2 regions of the Streptococcus parapneumoniae genome follow, and region 2 is predicted to be linked to the other one. Evidence: predicted binding sites of a transcription regulator. Region 2 holds the regulator's gene; the other holds the start of a gene.
The links. Region 2 encodes HrcA, which represses chaperone genes, less so after heat shock. Its sites were predicted from a motif close to TTAGCACTCNNNNNNNNNGAGTGCTAA; they were not measured.
Positions count from the first base shown of each region.

Region 1: a site for HrcA is predicted at 2,033-2,059, ahead of groES (co-chaperone GroES). Genes of this name have one in related genera too.

Region 1 is NZ_AP026968.1:358,921-362,349, forward strand. It holds gene SP4011_RS01945 (PTS sugar transporter subunit IIB) at 1-90, shown strand, start outside; gene SP4011_RS01950 (PTS sugar transporter subunit IIC) at 114-956, shown strand; gene SP4011_RS01955 (PTS system mannose/fructose/sorbose family transporter subunit IID) at 987-1,790, shown strand; gene groES (co-chaperone GroES) at 2,090-2,374, shown strand; gene groL (chaperonin GroEL) at 2,390-3,429, shown strand, end outside.
Region 2 is NZ_AP026968.1:1,818,065-1,821,493, reverse strand. It holds gene SP4011_RS09225 (PadR family transcriptional regulator) at 100-420, shown strand; gene SP4011_RS09220 (DUF2812 domain-containing protein) at 420-995, shown strand; gene SP4011_RS09215 (DUF2812 domain-containing protein) at 1,030-1,542, shown strand; gene hrcA (heat-inducible transcriptional repressor HrcA) at 1,703-2,737, shown strand; gene grpE (nucleotide exchange factor GrpE) at 2,764-3,297, shown strand.

The DNA of each region.
Region 1 (3,429 bases), 870 kb from region 2:
GAAAAAGCAGGATATAAAGTTAGATTCCAATTATTATCAGATGTATCTATTGGCTATTGGAGTGATTTTAAATCAAAATTTGGATTTTAATAATGAAATAAGGAGACAAAATGATGGAAATTTCTTGGATTCAAGCAGCTCTTTTAGGATTGTTTGCAAGTTTAGCATCGATGCCAGGTATGGGGGGATCCAGTATTGGTAACTATACTTTGGGGCGTCCATTAGTTGGTGGTTTAATTGTAGGTTTAATATTAGGAGATATAACAACAGGGGTAATCGTTGGTGTGGCTTTACAGGTATTATATATTGCCTTAGTGACACCTGGTGGAACTGTATCGGCCGATGTACGGGCAATTTCTTATATCGGAATTCCGTTATCTATCCTATTTGTTCATGCAAATAATATTTCAGGTGAAGTGGCGATTGCAGCAGCAGCAGCGCCAATTGGAGCCGCGGTTGGAACAATTGGAACTGTTTTATTCTATGGTACAGCTACTATGAACTTGCTTTGGCAACACATTGGATGGAAAGCTGTAGAGAAAGGTGATTTTAAGAAGTTATATGCTGTTGATTGGGTATATCCTTGGATTTCACATTTTATCTTTTCTTTCTTACCAACAATGATTATTACAAAATTTGGACCAGATATGGTTGATCTTATGAAAGTATATCTTCCGATGGATGGTTTTGTAATGAAGTCTCTATTTACTGTAGGAGCACTCCTTCCATGTGTGGGTATTGCAATACTTTTGAAACAAATTGTTACAAAAACAACAGACTTTATTCCTTTCTTTGTCGGGTTCACGTTAGCAAAATCTTTAGGCTTGAACTTAGTAGCAAGTGGTGTTGTGTCATTAATTTTTGCAGTAATTTATTATGAATTAGAAGTTGTTAAATCTGCCCGTACGACAGCAGTTGTCAGTGATATGGGATTTGATGAAGAGGAGGATATTTAGAATGAGTCGAAAAAAATATCAAGAAAAACATTGACAAAATCATTTCACCACTGGTTCTATGGACATCTGACATGTTTTTCTCAAGAACATATGCAAACTTTTGGATATTTAACTTCTATGCTTCCAATAGTGGAAGAAATGTATGATACTAAGGAAGAACAAAAAGAAGCTATGCAAACATACACAGCATTCTTTAATACTGAGCCGCAGCTGGGTTCTCTAGTAGTTGGGATAACAGCTGGTTTGGAAGAAGCGCGTGCAAATGGAGATGCCGTAGATAGTGAGACCATCAATGGAATGCGAGCCGGTCTAATGGGGCCTATTGCAGGTATTGGAGATTCACTTATTGTAGGAACATTAATTCCTGTTCTTTTGGGGATAGCTCTAGGTCTTTCTAAAGGAGGAAATATTTCTGGTGCAATATTCTATATTATTGCATGGAATCTATTAGTCTATCTTGGAATGCGTTTTGCTTATTTTAAAGGATATGAACTTGGAGATAAAGCAGTAGAATTTTTAGTAGGTCCTAAAGGTCAGGCGCTAAGAAAAGCAATTAGTGTTGTTGGTGGTATGGTCATAGGAGCTGTTGCAGCAACTTGGGTATCTGTCACTACGGCGCTAGAGCTGAAAAATGGAGATGGAGAAACGTTTTTAAACTTACAAGAAAAGATTGATGGTGTTTATCCAGGTCTTTTAACAGCAGGTTTTATTGTTCTATGTTGGTGGCTGATGGCTAAAAAGAAAGTTTCTCCAAATTGGGTGATGCTATTATTGGTAGTTATTGCACTTGTAGGAGTAGCCTTAGGATTTTTCAATCCAGGATTGAAATATTAATAGTATGTAAAAAAGCAACGGTTTATAATCGTTGTTTTTTATATATACGTAATATAAGGATTTAGAGTTTCGGTATTTTTTATAAAAGAATTAACGAAAATACTAATTTCATAAATCATGTTCGTTAAAATTCTACATTATTAAAGTGCAAAATTAGGATAAAGAAATTTATATATTCATCCTCAGAAAGTCAGACTTTTTTCTTGACTATTTCTGACCAAGTGATACAATAGAACTATGATTTAGCACTCAGGTCTAAAGAGTGCTAATACTATCTATCTCATTATGGAGGAAATCAGATGTTGAAACCATTAGGAGACCGTGTTGTCTTAAAAGTAGAAGAAAAAGAACAAACTGTTGGAGGCTTTGTCCTTGCAGGTTCAGCCCAAGAAAAAACAAAAACAGCCCAAGTTGTAGCTACTGGACAAGGTGTTCGTACCTTGAACGGTGACTTGGTGGCTCCAAGTGTCAAGGTTGGAGACCGTGTCTTAGTTGAAGCTCACGCAGGTCTTGATGTCAAAGATGGCGATGAAAAGTACATCATCGTAGGCGAAGCGAACATCTTGGCAATCACTGAAGAATAGAAGGAGAAAGTAAGTATGTCAAAAGAAATTAAATTTTCATCAGATGCCCGTTCAGCTATGGTCCGTGGTGTCGATATCCTTGCAGACACTGTTAAAGTAACCTTGGGACCAAAAGGTCGTAATGTCGTTCTTGAAAAATCATTCGGTTCACCACTCATCACCAATGACGGTGTAACTATTGCCAAAGAAATCGAATTGGAAGACCATTTTGAAAATATGGGTGCCAAATTGGTCTCAGAAGTAGCTTCAAAAACCAACGATATCGCAGGTGACGGAACGACAACTGCAACAGTCTTGACCCAAGCAATTGTCCGCGAAGGAATCAAAAACGTCACAGCAGGTGCCAATCCAATCGGAATTCGTCGTGGGATTGAAACAGCAGTTACAGCAGCAGTAGAAGCTTTGAAAAACAACGCCATCCCTGTTGCCAACAAAGAAGCTATCGCTCAGGTTGCAGCCGTATCTTCTCGTTCTGAAAAAGTTGGTGAGTACATCTCTGAAGCCATGGAAAAAGTTGGTAAAGATGGTGTTATCACAATCGAAGAGTCACGTGGTATGGAAACAGAGCTTGAAGTTGTGGAAGGAATGCAGTTCGACCGTGGTTATCTTTCACAGTACATGGTGACAGATAGCGAAAAAATGGTAGCTGACCTTGAAAATCCATACATTTTGATTACCGATAAGAAGATTTCAAATATCCAAGAAATCTTGCCACTCCTAGAAAGTATTCTCCAAAGCAATCGTCCACTCTTGATTATTGCGGATGATGTAGATGGTGAGGCTCTTCCAACTCTTGTTTTGAACAAGATTCGTGGAACCTTCAACGTAGTAGCAGTTAAGGCACCTGGTTTTGGTGACCGTCGCAAAGCCATGCTTGAAGACATTGCCATCTTAACAGGCGGAACAGTTATCACAGAAGACCTTGGTCTTGAGTTGAAAGATGCGACAATTGAAGCACTTGGTCAAGCAGTGAGAGTAACTGTTGATAAAGATAGCACTGTTATCGTAGAAGGTGCTGGAAATCCTGAAGCGATTTCTCACCGTGTTGCAGTTAT
Region 2 (3,429 bases):
CCGTGAGGATGATCTTTTTTTCTTGTATTTTATATCGAGGTGTGATATATTTTATATAACGAAGTGCGATATATCGAACTGGATAGGAGGTAGCTATAAATGGAATTGACGGATAAGATTCGTCGAGTTTATCTTCCGATGACGGAAACGGGCTTTTATATCTTGCTCTGTCTGCAAAAGGAAAGTCATGGTTATAGTATTACGCGAAAGGTCAAGGAGATGACAGATTCGCAAGTTTCGATTAGTCCTGGAACTATGTATGGGACCTTGTCAAAAATGGAAAAGGATGGTTTGATTTCCTTTGTCCGCGAAGAGGAAAAACGGAAAATCTATCAGATTACAGACTTGGGACGCAAAGTCTTAGATATTGAATTGAAACGTATTGAACGCCTCTACAGAAATAGTCGGGAGGAAGGATGATGGAAAAGAAAATTGTTTATCGAATTGCTACCATTGCGGATTATGATAGAGAGGCTTTATATCTTAGAAAAATGCATGCTGAGGGCTGGAAACTCAAGAAGGTAACCTACTCTAACTTAGTAGTTGCAGTTAAGTATACCTTTGAAAAGTGCCAACCGGAGCAGGTGTCTTATCAGTTGGACTTTTATCCCATGAAAAAATCCGATAGAGCCTCCTATTTACAATTATTTAAAGACTGTGGCTGGGAGCATATTACAGACTTTAATGGTTTTTCCTACTTTAGAAAACTTCATTCTGGAATTGAGTCGGATGCCGAGTTTGAAATTTATAATGACGCGGCCGGGAAGCTAGCTATGGTCAAACGGATTTTAACAATGCGGATGCTTCCTATTTTGCTTCTCTTTTTAGCTCTACTACCGGTTTTCTCAAAGTTTGTCGCTGGAGGTAGTTCTTTCAGTTGGGAAATGTTTTTGATTGTTATAATAGATGGTGTTTTATTGATAGTTCATTCGATTCAGATTTCTTATATTTTTGGGAGATTGTTTCAAAAGTGGAAAGAATTATCTGACAAATAAAACTATGTATGTTTTCTGATTTGGAGGTAAGGTAATGAATAGCAAAGTACAATTTCGGATTTTCACCATTGTTGATTTGGACAAGGAAGAAGAATATTTACATGAGATGCATTTGAAGGGTTGGAGATATAGAACGAGTCGTTTTGGTTTGTTCTATTTTGACCAATGTCAACCAGACGATGTCATCTACTGTATCTATGATTCTAGATTTCTTAAAAAATATAAGCATGAACTGCAAGATTTTAGAAATAGAGGTTGGGAATTGATAGAAAGAGGTTTTTGTTCGATTCTTCGTAAATCGTCTTCTAATTTACTTCCAGAGGATCAAGTCTATATGAGTAAGGGGCTCAGATGGGAAGTTATGCGATATAGATTTCGTTCATGTACAGTTGCTTTCTCAGGCGGTCTTGTTGTTTGTATGAGTTTGTTTCGAGAAGAACTGTCGCAATCTTTCTTTGTCATTTTTGCTCTATATTCCTTTATGATTTCTTATCTAATCCATAGTTTTTTCAGACTTAAAAGGAAATACCAAGTAGATGGGAGGTAGGGTTCTAGGTCTTTAGACTGATTTTTAGCACTCTTGATAAAAGAGTGCTAATTTTTTGAGTTTTTGTCTTGACATTCTCTTTTAAGGGTGTATAATAGAATCATAAGTTAGCACTTGAGTGTGTCGAGTGCTAATCGATCAGACAGAGAGGAGTGATGAGGTGGTTACAGAGCGTCAGCAGGATATTCTAAATCTGATTATTGACATCTTTACCAAAACGCACGAACCTGTCGGATCCAAAGCCTTGCAAGAGTCTATTAACTCTAGCAGTGCAACCATTCGTAATGACATGGCGGCTCTAGAAAAGCAAGGTTTGCTTGAGAAGGCTCATACTTCAAGTGGTCGGATGCCAAGTGTTGCTGGTTTTCAGTACTATGTAAAACACTCACTGGATTTTGACCGACTGGCTGAAAATGAGGTTTACGAGATTGTCAAAGCCTTTGATCAGGAATTCTTCAAGCTAGAAGATATTCTGCAAGAAGCTGCTAATCTACTGACAGACCTGAGTGGCTGTACGGTAGTAGCACTGGACGTTGAGCCGAGCAGACAACGATTGACAGCCTTTGATATCGTTGTTTTGGGGCAACATACAGCCTTGGCGGTATTCACCCTAGACGAGTCTCGAACGGTTACCAGTCAATTTCTGATTCCAAGGAACTTCTTGCAGGAGGATTTGCTGAAACTGAAGAACATTATTCAGGAACGTTTTCTCGGCCACACCGTGCTAGATATTCACTACAAGATTCGGACGGAGATTCCGCAGATTATCCAGCGTTACTTTACAACAACGGACAATGTTATCGATCTCTTTGAACATATCTTTAAGGAAATGTTCAACGAAAACATTGTGGTGGCGGGCAAGGTTAATCTCTTGAATTTTGCCAATCTAGCAGCCTATCAGTTCTTTGATCAACCGCAAAAGGTGGCTCTGGAGATTCGTGAGGGTTTGCATGAAGATCAGATGCAAAATGTTCGTGTTGCGGACAGTCAAGAGTCCTGTCTAGCTGACCTAGCGGTGATTAGTAGCAAGTTCCTCATTCCTTATCGGGGAGTTGGAATTCTAGCCATTATCGGTCCAGTCAATCTGGATTACCAACAGCTAATCAACCAAGTCAATGTGGTCAACCGTGTTTTGACCATGAAGTTGACAGATTTTTACCGCTACCTTAGTAGTAATCATTACGAAGTACATTAAGATTGAAATCATTAAAGGAGGCGAAAATGGTCCAAGATATAAAAAATGAAGAAGTAGAAGAAGTTCAAGAAGTTCAAGAAGAGGAAGTTGTGGAAACAACTGAAGAAACGACTCCTGAGAAGTCTGAGTTGGACTTGGCAAATGAACGTGCAGATGAGTTCGAAAATAAATACCTTCGCGCTCATGCAGAAATGCAAAATATCCAACGCCGTGCCAATGAAGAGCGTCAAAACTTGCAACATTATCGTAGCCAGGACTTGGCAAAAGCGATTCTCCCTTCTTTGGATAACCTTGAGCGTGCACTCGCGGTTGAAGGATTGACAGACGATGTCAAAAAAGGATTGGAGATGGTGCAAGAAAGCTTGATTCACGCTTTGAAAGAAGAAGGAATCGAAGAAATCGCAGCTGACGGTGAATTTGACCATAACTACCATATGGCCATCCAAACTCTCCCAGCAGACGATGAACATCCAGCAGATACCATCGCCCAAGTTTTCCAAAAAGGCTACAAACTCCATGACCGCATCCTACGCCCAGCCATGGTAGTGGTGTACAACTAGGCAATTCTGACGGTAGCTAAAGCAACTCGTCAGAAAACGGCAATCGCTATGGCGTTTACCTAGCCTCCTTACTAACTCGTCGTCGAAATAAAATCGATTTCGATTTCTCGTGTCGCAATTTACATAATAGAA